Chitinophaga varians: one gene and its partner. Each later gene encodes a partner of the first gene's protein in a complex. Links are inferred from orthologs where the notes say so. Each region holds a gene or a part of one and is shown on either strand. Other genes may lie near its edges.

Region 1 (3,207 bases):
GTTTGTCCTCCATTGCCTGTATGGTCAGCTGTTGTTGTTGCAGTGCCTGTTGTTGGTGGTTGACTTCTTCTTTTAGCGATGCATTCTCCGACTGCACCTGGTGAAGTCTTTTCACCAGCAGTTGTAGCTTTTCTTCTACCCGTTGAATGTACTGCTCTAATACCATTTTAAACAATTGATATCATTTTCGATTTTTTGATTTACGGATTTCGGAATTTAAACGAATGTGACCAAATCCCTCAAATTCGTAAATCAAAAAATCGAAAATCGAAAATTATCTCCGTATTTCTGCTTGTAACTGTGTCTCGAAAGTTTTTACCAGCTTGTCCATCACCCCGTCAATTTCTTTGTCTGTCAGGGTTTTTTGGGTGTCCAGGAAGGTAAAGCTTACAGCGTACGATTTTTTATTGGCTCCCAGCTTCTCGCTTTCAAATACGTCGAAGAGGTTGATGTCCTTCAGCAGTGCTGATTTTACTGCACGGGCAGCGGCCTCTACGGCTGCAAACCGCACCTGTTTGTCCAGCACCAGCGCCAGGTCTCTCCTTACGGCAGGGAAGCGTGGAATTTCCTTGTAAAAGTTATCACTTTTTTGCAAGAGTCCGAGTATTTTATCCCAATTAAAAGTGGCATACCATACCGGCTGTTTAATATCGAACTGCTTCAGTTTCTGTGTGGTAACGCCTCCGAGGGTCACTACCACCTGATTTTTGACTTTAATGTCCCAGGCTGGCAGCAGACCGGCTTCGGTGCTTTCCACCCATTGGAACTGCTGGTAGCCCAGCTGTTTCAGTACATTTACCACAAAACCTTTCAGGTCGTAGAAATCCACGGGAGTGGATTTATGCATCCAGGTTTCTGCGGTACGTTTGCCGGTGAGGTATAACACGAGGTGATTGTTCTCGGCATATCCTTTCTCCAGTACTTTATAGGTTTTTCCGAATTCGAAGAAGAACAGGTCTTCGTTCTTACGGTTCAGGTTGTGGGAAATGCTTTCCAGGCCTGTTTCCAACATGGAAGGGCGCATTACGTCCAGTTCCACGGTGAGGCTGTTCATCATTTTCACGGTATGCTCCAGCACTTCCGGCGTATAGTATTTGCTGTTGGTGATGGAGTTGGTGAAAATTTCATGGAAACCGTTGCCGGCCAGGTAGTTGGCCACTTTTTCACGGATGCCTTCTTCATCCGGCTGTGAGGCCATGGAAGGGGCAATGGTGATGTGGGACGGGATTTCAATATTATCGAGACCGTCTATCCGCATAATTTCCTCTACGAGGTCCGCAGGAAGGCTGATGTCCGGTTTGCTGAAAGGTACGGCCACCCGCAGTTTTTCCGGGGTTTGCGCCATCACGTCCACTGTTTCGGAAATGAGTTCAAAACCAAGGCTGGTCAGAATGTTTTTGATTTTTTCCGGTGCATACCTGCTGCCACTGAGTTTGTGGATATAGGCGTAGGTGGTTTCCACCTGTGTTTTCACTTTAGGCAACGGATATACGTCCACGATATCGGAAGCCGCTTTACCGCCGGCCAGCTCACAAATCAGTGCGGCGGCGCGTTGCAGGGCAAATACCGTATTGGAGATGTCCACCCCTTTTTCAAAGCGGGTGGCGGCATCGGTGCGGAGACCATGCCGGAAGGAAGTGGTACGGATACCACCGGCAGTAAAGAAGGCGCTCTCCAGGAAGATATTTTGAGTGCTGTCGCTTACGCCGGAATGCAGTCCGCCGAAAACACCGGCAATGCACATGCCTTCGCCGGCGCCGTTACAGATCATCAGGTCGGTAGCGTCCAGTTTCCGCTCTTTTTCGTCGAGGGTAACAAATACGGTGTCCTGTGGCAGGTTCTTCACCACTACGGCATTGCCTTTAACGGCTGACGCGTCGAAAGCGTGCAGCGGTTGGCCGGTCTCATGCAGTACAAAGTTGGTGATGTCCACAATATTATTAATAGGGCGCACGCCGATGGCCTGCAGGTGGTTTTTCAGCCATTCCGGAGAAGGCGCCACGGTCACGCCGGTGATGCTGATGCCGCTGTAACGCGGGCAGGCATCGGTATTGTCGATGGTCACGCTGATCGGAAGAGGGGCCGCTGCGGCAGGCAGGGCTTTTATTTCCGGCAGTTGTACCTGGTATTTGCTGGTATGTTCCAGGTTATTGAGGAAAGCGCACACGTCTTTCGCTACGCCGATATGGCTCATAGCGTCCATACGGTTGGGCGTAAGACCTATCTCGTAGATCCAGTCCTGTACCGGTTTGAATATATCTGCGGCGGGTGTTCCGGGTTGCAGGGAGGCGTCCAGCACCATGATACCGGCGTGGCTGTTGCCCAGGCCAATTTCATCTTCAGCACAGATCATGCCCTGGCTTTCTTCGCCACGGATTTTTGCTTTTTTCATGGTGAGGGGCTCGCCATCCAGCGGATAGATAGTAGTGCCGATGGGGGCTACCACTACTTTCTGGCCCACGGCCACGTTGGGAGCGCCGCAAACAATGTGCAGCGGTTCACCGTTGCCGGTGTTTACAGTGGTCAGTTTCAGTTTGTCAGCATTGGGGTGCTTTTCGGCTGTCAGCACTTCACCCACTACCAAGCCGGCCAGACTGCCCTTTACCGCCTCGAACTTTTCAAGGCTCTCAACTTCCAGGCCTATTCTTGTCAGGATGGTGGACAGTTCCTCCGGTGTAGGTTTGACCGGCAAATACTCACAAAGCCAGTTGTATGAAATCGTCATTTGTCTGCTTGGTTTATAAAGAAGCGTAAAGTTAAAGAATTACAAATTACGAATTGCGAATTAGCGGTTTAGCCGGTGATTACCGGGAAAAATTGTCCCTGAGGAGGGATGGATAGCGGTTTTCCGGCGCCTGTTTTCCCGTATAGGCCTGCCTGGTCAACGTTCCCGGCGGCCTGGTAGCGGCGTTTCACGGCAATGTGAAAATCTTTTTTACACAATGTGTGTGAATAATCAGACCTTTGCATGTGGTTTTTCCGGTTTTTGGTGGATAACTGTTGTTGTCCGGTGGATAACCCGCTCATGGATGGTGGATAACCTGTGCGTGGGGTTTAATAAATTTAGTCGTCAAATAAAAAAGGTTAATTAAAAAAATGCCTTTACCTTAGTTTGTACGGCTCGAGAAAATTTACAATTTCTTAAAGCGGCAAATGTTGCCGGGATACAGGAATAATGCAAATAAATACCGGAAAGGCCCATTGACT
Region 2 (7,747 bases), 780 kb from region 1 along the record:
AATCTGGGACAAAGTAAAATCCCTTTAACCCATGACGGATGACGAATGACGATAGGGGTGGACCCCACCTGTAAGCGTCATTCGTCATCCGTCATCCGTAATTCGTAATTCGTAATTCATGAAAAAATTATTGTTTCCCTTTCTCTTTCTCCTCGCCTGCACTACTGCCAAACAACCCACTACCTCCACCCCGCAGAACAACCTGTACAGCCAGGCACAGGAATGGCCGGTGAAGGTGAACGATGGCTGGCTTTCTGCCAAAACCATTTCCTTCGGACTGTATACTACCTCCTCCCGTAAAAACGGCGTGGCCGAAACAATGGGCAGCTTCATCAAAGACCCTAAGACGCCTTTTAATTTCTATGTCAACGGCAATGATGAACACATCCTGGTACAAACCATGAACACCTCCCGGATCGCCTTCAGCAATCGCGATTTGCCGGCCGTTTTAAAAGACCTTGATGGCAGCGCGGCCCTTTCCTATACGCTGATCAACGGGACTAAAAATGAGCCGCTGAAACGCTGGGAAATGATATTAAAATCCCCGGGGTACCTGGAGCTGAACAATAACAAACAAGCCGGTATACTCCGGTGCGCAGACACCGATATCCGCATTACGGCACATAACCGTTTCGGCAAGGTCAACTCCTACGAAAAAGTGTGTTATGAATTTCAATACCGCGGACAGCCGGTAGCGGCAGTCATCCCCGGCGAAAAACCCCGTGTATGGGTCAGCAAAGACGCCCCTGCAGAAACAGCCAAAACACTGGCTGCTGCCATTGGCGCGTTGATGTTGAGATAAAATATCAGTTGCGGGATGCCAGGAAAGCGGCCGCAATTTCCCGGATGGTTTCTTCCAGTGGACGGAAGTTAAATGCCGGCAGGGCCGTCCGGATTTTCTGGTTGTCGTAGTACACCTTCAGTTGTGCCGTACGCGCCGTTTCTTTGGTCACTACCGGATGTTTGCCGGTCAGCATACCCTTTATTTTTTCAAGCCGCCACACCACTTCGGCCATCCATGGCTTAGCTGCTATATGGGGTGGCTTTTTGCCCAATGCATGGGCCATAGTGGTAAACAATTGGCGGTATCCCCAGTTGTCGGCAGACAGGATGAAACGTTCCCCGCTCACGGAGCTGTCCATCAGCAGCATCATCGCTCTTACCACGTCCTGCACATCTACAAAACCGTTGACGCCTTCGGTATAATAAGGGAATTCTTTCCAGGCATTCTTGAGCAGGGTGCCGGAGCCTTCGTCCCAGAAGCCGGCGCCCAATATGATAGAAGGATTTACGATCACGGCATCGAGGCCTTCCGCGATGCCTCTCCACACTTCCATTTCACCCTGAAATTTACTGATACTGTAACGGGAGTTATTAGGGCTGTCTTCCCATTCGCAATCTTCATCAATGGCCGCCTGTTCCCTCGACCTGCCAATGGCAGCAACTGAGCTTACATACACCAGCTTTTGCACACCGGCATCGAGTGCTAAATTCACTACGTTGGCGGTACCTTCTACATTGATCTTCATGAGATTGGCGGCATTGCCGGGCTGAAACGACACCACAGCGGCACAGTGATACACCTGGCTAATGCCCTGCATGGCATCTTCCAGTGTACATACATCCAGGATATCGCCCTGTACCCATTCAATCTTTTCGGAAAGGTCCTGCAACCGGGGAGAAGGGGCTTTGCGGTAAAGGGCTCTCACAGGTTTACCTGCCGCGACCAATGACCGAATCAAATAACTGCCTAAAAAACCTGTTCCGCCGGTGACTAAAATCATGAAGACTAATTCGTTTACTGATAGAGGCCCAAAATTAACTAATGATTTCCGTGATTTGAGCGATTCACCGGATTTATAACTGTTAAAGTTTATTGCTCGTAGCGATAGAAGCCAAGACCTGTTTTACGGCCCAGCCTACCGTCCTGCACCCGTTGTTCCTGTAGCGCATTAGGCTTGAAGCGGGGCGCCTGTTGAAAGGCGTCGTACAGCGACCGGGTGACGGCCAGGTTGATATCATTACCGATGAGGTCCATCAGGGCAAAAGGTCCCATCCGGAAGCCGGCGTTTTCCAGCAGCTGATCAATGGTGCTGAAATCAGCCACCTGTTGTTCGGCCAGCAACATAGCTTCCAGATAGTAATGCCGCGCCACACGGTTCACAATAAAACCTGGGGCGTCTTTTGCGTTTACCGGCACTTTTCCCATGGACTTTGCCAGCTCATAAACACGGCTGGTCGTTTCAGGTGATGTTTGTTCACCGCTCACGACCTCCACCAGTTTCATCAGATGGGCAGGATTAAAGAAATGCATGCCGGCTACCCGCTGAGGATGGGGAAGCGTGGCCGCCAGAGCAGAAACAGACAGGGAAGAGGTATTGGAAGCAAAAATGGTGTCTTCCCGGTTGATGGGCGCCAGTTGGTTGAACAGGGCTGTTTTAGCAGCCATGTCCTCTATAATGGCTTCAATGATCACATCTGCCACACAGCGATGTATGTCGCTGGTAAAAGTAAGCCTTTCCAGGGCCGCATCCTTTTCCTCCGCCTTAAGGCGGCCTTTTTCCACCGCTGTGGAGAGGCTTTTGGTGATCTGTGCCTGCGCTCTTTCCAGCCCTTCAGGGCGGATATCAAACAGGACCGTCTTGTAACCACTGGAAGCCGCTACCTGGGCTATACCGGCTCCCATGGTGCCAGCGCCGCATACAGCAATAGAGTGTATCATCTTGATGTGGGAATTTTTTGATTTACGATTTTTTGATTTGAAGGCGGCCTGACTACCTAAAATCAACAATAAATCATTTGTCGGGGGCTGTTTTTGACTTACGATTTTTTGATGCAGGCTGCCTCGGCCGCCTACACCAAAAAATCGCTAAATATCTATACCGTTCCTTCAAATTGCTCCAGGAAGCGGGTATCGTTTTCAGAAAACAGGCGCAGGTCTTTGATCTGGTATTTCAGCATGGTGATACGTTCGATACCCATACCGAAAGCGAAACCGGTGTATTTCTCCGGATCAATGCCGCAATTGGCCAGTACTTTGGGGTGTACCATGCCACAACCGAGGATTTCCACCCAGCCGGTATGTTTGCATACGGAACATCCGGTGCCGCCACATATAAAGCAGGAGATGTCCATCTCAGCACTGGGCTCTGTGAACGGGAAGTAGGAGGGACGGAAGCGAATACCGGTATTTTCACCAAAGAACTCCTTCACGAAGTGATAAAGGGTCTGTTTAAGATCGGCAAAAGAAACGTTCTCGTCGATGTACAGCCCTTCTACCTGATGGAAGAAGCAGTGCGCACGGGCGGAAATGGTTTCGTTGCGGTATACCCTTCCCGGGCTGATGATACGGATAGGCAGTTTGCCTTCTTCCATCACCCTTACCTGGGCGGAGGAAGTCTGGGTACGCAGCAGCCAGTCAGGATTTTTGCTGATAAAGAAAGTGTCCTGCATATCACGTGCAGGGTGGTTTTCCGGGAGATTCAGCGCGGTGAAGTTATGCCAGTCATCTTCAATTTCCGGGCCTTCTGCAATGGTGAAGCCCAGCCGTTCGAAGATGCGGATGATTTTGTTCCGCACCAGGCTGATAGGATGACGGGTGCCCAGGCGGTGAGGGGCCTCTGGCAGGGTATAGTCTACATCCTGATGGTTGTCGCCGGCAGCTTCCTTCAGCGCTGTAAACTCTTCATAGCGGGCTTCCGCCAGCTGCTTAAATTCGTTCAGGATCTGTCCAAATTCTTTCTTGCGATCGTTGGGGACCTGTTTCATTTCTCCGAAGAGGGCCTTCACAAGGCCTTTGGTGCCCAGAAATTTTATCCGGTACTGCTCCAGATCGGCCGCATTGGCAGGCGTAAAAGCCGCTATTTCCTGTTTATAGGCTGCTATTTGCTGTACTAACTGTTCCATAAAGAACAAAGATAAGCGATAATGCTAAAATATCAGCTTATAACCAACCCCGCGGATATTAACGATCTGGACGCGGCTGTCGTCCTTCAGGTAACGCCTCAATTTGGTGATAAAAACGTCCATACTGCGGGCATTGAAGAAATTATCATCGCCCCAGAGGTCCATCAGCACGGCCTTACGCTCCATCACCTCATTTTTGTTGTCGTACAGCCGGCGCAGGATCTCCGCTTCCCGGTGGGAGAGGAACTCGGTAACATTGTTACGGGCAAGGGTCTGCTTGGCATAGTTGAAGATATACTGGCCAATCACCACAGATCCCTCTTCCATCTCTTTTACGGCCGGATGGTCGCTGAACCGCTTCAGCAACGCTTTGATACGTACGATCAGCTCATCCATGCTGAACGGCTTCTTGAGATAGTCGTTGCCTCCCAATTCAAATCCCTTGACCACGTCCGCCGTCTGGGATTTGGCCGTCAGGAAGATGATCGGCGTAAATTTATCCTGCTTCCTGATCTCTGCTGTGACCGTAAAGCCGTCCATATTCGGCATCATGATGTCCAATACCACTACATCGGGCCGCTCCTGCTGATACAGCCGCAGGCCCTCCTTACCATCTTCGGCATACAACATCTCAAATCCACGGGTTTCCAGACTGTCTTTCACAATCTGGCCCAGCTGCCATTCGTCTTCGATTAATAATACTTTTGCCATATCTTTTTTTTGATCCCAGGGCTGAAGCCCTGGGCTACGTTGTGTGTTTATTGGGAACAGTGCCGTATAAAAGCCTTTCAATAACGAAACATCAGTACCGAAACGGCTTCACGCGTTGTCACCTTTATTGGGTACAGTTCATTCGGCCAACATTAAAGCCATCAATAAAAAAATCAATAGCAAAGGCTTAATCTAATCGCAGCCCAGGGCTTCAGCCCTGGGACAAGGGAATGTTAATCGTAAATTCTGTTCCCTTGTCAGGTTCACTATGCACCCGGATAGTGCCGCCATGCATTTCCACGATCTTTTTTACGTAGCTCAGCCCCAGTCCAAACCCTTTCACGTTATGCAGATCGCCTGTAGGCACCCGGAAGAACTTGTCAAAAATGTTCTCCTGGTAAGCCCGTGGAATACCAATGCCGTTATCCCTCACCTTGATCTTCAGCATGCCGTGTTCCTCGCTGCAGCTGATATACAACTGTACCTGCTCACCGGAGTATTTGATGGCGTTGTCCACCAGGTTATTAATGGCATTGGACAGATGGGTTTTATCTACATAAACAGTGGGGCGGGTCAACTTGTTGTCATACCGCACCTGTAGCATCTTGGCGGCTTTCAGCTGATGGTTCGTCAGGATGTTGTCGATCACTTCGTTCAGGTCTGTTTCCTCTCTGAACAGCTCAAAGTCTTCTTTTTCTTCCGCAGCGATATGCAGCACTTTCTCGACGAGGTCAGACAACCGTTGCAGTTCATTCTTGGATATATCCAGGTAGGTCTGTGTCTTACGCTGGTCATTCAAAGCGTTGAAGTTCTGCAGGGCCTCTACCGCAGCAGACACTGTAGCGATTGGTGTTTTCAGTTCATGGGTCATGTTATTGATAAAGTCGTTCTTCACCTCTGACAGTTTTTTCTGTTTGAGGATGGTCCGGAGCATATATACAAAACACAACACGGTCAGCACCAGCAGTGCGACGGAGCTTATCAGCGTCCAGAGCATTTTCTGCAGGATAAACTGTAGCGGGGATTCAAAGCTGGCCTGTACGAAGAGGTTGCTGGCAGGGTTGAATGGTATCTTCGATGTTTGTCGCGGTTCTCTTTTCCGGATACTGTCGCGGAAGCTTTCCCTTTCAAAGCCACTGTAGCTCATATGGAAAGTATCCAGTTTGTACGGGGTGGCTATCTGGCGGTTATGAAGTTCAGCGCGGAAGATGGAGTCCAGTTTTTTGAGATTGGCGCTGTCGTTATGGTTATTGGCGATCAGGAATTCGGAGATCTGGCGGGCGAGCGTGTCTACATAAATGCGGGTGGTAACATCCCCTTTGATGCTGTCTGGCGGGGGCGGAGGACCTGGTAGTCTGGCGCCGCGATGCCATCCGTGCTGGTCTCTCCGTATGATCACCATCCGGGCGCTGTCTTTGGACCTGTTATAATAACGATAGCTGCGCATGTCCGGGAACTGCCGGTGCACGTCGGAGAACTGTTTGTTAAATACCGCTGTCCGCAAGGCGTCATTGATTTCCTTGCTAAACTGTTCCTGCCGGATGCGATAGGAATTGTACACCCAATAGCCCTGGAAAAGAAAGATTCCCAGAATACAGCTGCACATGAGGATAAGGATGTTTCGGATTCTTTGCCGCATCAATCATATTTATATCGTTACAAAACTATCCATTCCGGCGCTAAAGGGGCGAAATCCTTAACAATAATTAACAGTAGATAAGCCTATTTAACGCTGGCAGATGATCTTTAACAGTAAATAACAGTAAATAAAGGTTTTTAACGCAAAAAGAGACGGGGAAGGAGGATTTTTGTTGATAAAATCAGCAACCATGAAAGGTATATCCCGGATCATTATGAGCGCAGCCCTGGTGCTGCCCTTTACACAGCCGCTGCTGGCGCAGCAGTCAGGCACTATTGTTTACGAGGTGACTGCTAAAACAGACCCCGAGCGGATGCGTGGGTTCCAGCGCGGTGGCGGCGACGGTGATGAAGCTCCCCAAATCCCTGATGTAATCACTTTTAAACAAACCCTTACTTTCAATAACGGTCATGCCAAACTGGCCACTGAAAGGCCCGATTTTGGCAACGGTGGCGGCGGCCGCGGTGGCTGGGGCGGCAGAGCCCGCAGAGACACCGCCAATGCACAGGCGCCCGGACAAGGGCAGGGGCCGGGGCAACGCAGAATGGGCCCGGGCATGGGCATGATGGGCCGTGGCAATACCCAATACTTTGACCTCGCCAATAAGAAGATACTTCACGTTTTCAGCACCTTCGGCGATGACCGCAAAACGTACTATGCCGAAGAAGATTTTATCGTGGCCGCCGATGCCAAAGCCAGCGACAAAACAAAGAAAATAGCAGGTTATACCTGTAAGAAAGCTACTATCAAGTTAAAAGACGATACCTACACCGTATGGTACACCACCGAACTGCCATTCAGCTTCTCGCCAATCAACGGGCTGCTGCCGGAAGCCAACGCCGTGGTACTGGTGGCCGAAGGCGGCAGACGTGCCTATAACGCCACCAGCGTAAACCTCCAGGCCGTAACAGACACCGATCTCGCCGTACCCGCCGGTGCTGAAAAAATCAGCCAGGAACAAATGCGGGATATCAGACAACAGGAGATGGAGAAATTACGTAAGCGGCAACCCCAAATGTAAAAATTCACCCTATCTTACCTTTTCGCGCGAAACTCCATTATGAAGAAAATTATACAGCTCTTGCTGGTACTGGGTTTGGGAGTAATATGCTCCCAGGCCCAGGCGCAGCAAGGAAAGATTAAAGGGCAGCTGACTGACCAAAGTACCAAAGAAGCTATGCCTGCAGCAACTGTCGTATTACTGCATGCCAAAGATTCTACGGTGGCCAGCACTGCCATCACAGACAACAAGGGGAATTTTGAGATCACCAATATCGCCAACGGCGACTACCGGCTGTATATCAGCTTCCTGGGATACAAGGCCATCAACAAACCCGTCAAAATCACGGACGAAACGCCATCACTCACACTGGGCACACTGGGCATGGAGCTGAAAGGCGTTAACCTCAACGCGGTGGAAATAAAAGACGAAAAGCCGCCGATCGTTGTCAAAAAAGATACGCTCGAATTTAATGCTGATGCCTTCAAAAC

Evidence for each region. The genes of interacting proteins can lie anywhere in the genome.
Region 2: the proteins of pheT (region 1) and pheS are in contact, whole or in part, in a crystal structure (PDB 6P24), measured with the Escherichia coli proteins. The link is inferred for Chitinophaga varians from one-to-one orthologs.

The regions. Positions count from the first base shown.
Region 1 is NZ_JABAIA010000001.1:1,999,099-2,002,305, reverse strand. The notes cover bases 1-3,052. They hold pheT (phenylalanine--tRNA ligase subunit beta), read right to left. Parts: upstream 2,726-3,052; coding sequence 275-2,725; downstream 1-274. Other genes in these bases: HGH92_RS08060 (hypothetical protein), read right to left, coding at 2,794-3,027; HGH92_RS08070 (hypothetical protein), read right to left, coding at 1-166.
Region 2 is NZ_JABAIA010000001.1:2,772,530-2,780,276, forward strand. The notes cover bases 1,893-4,747. They hold pheS (phenylalanine--tRNA ligase subunit alpha), read right to left. Parts: upstream 3,907-4,747; coding sequence 2,878-3,906; downstream 1,893-2,877. Other genes in these bases: HGH92_RS11320 (3-hydroxyacyl-CoA dehydrogenase family protein), read right to left, coding at 1,893-2,722; HGH92_RS11330 (response regulator transcription factor), read right to left, coding at 3,931-4,617. In the rest of the region: HGH92_RS11305 (UDP-3-O-(3-hydroxymyristoyl)glucosamine N-acyltransferase), read left to right, coding at 1-28; HGH92_RS11310 (hypothetical protein), read left to right, coding at 119-802; HGH92_RS11315 (NAD-dependent epimerase/dehydratase family protein), read right to left, coding at 807-1,784; more of HGH92_RS11320, read right to left, coding at 1,874-1,892; HGH92_RS11335 (sensor histidine kinase), read right to left, coding at 4,829-6,256; HGH92_RS11340 (GLPGLI family protein), read left to right, coding at 6,447-7,277; HGH92_RS11345 (TonB-dependent receptor), read left to right, coding at 7,317-7,747.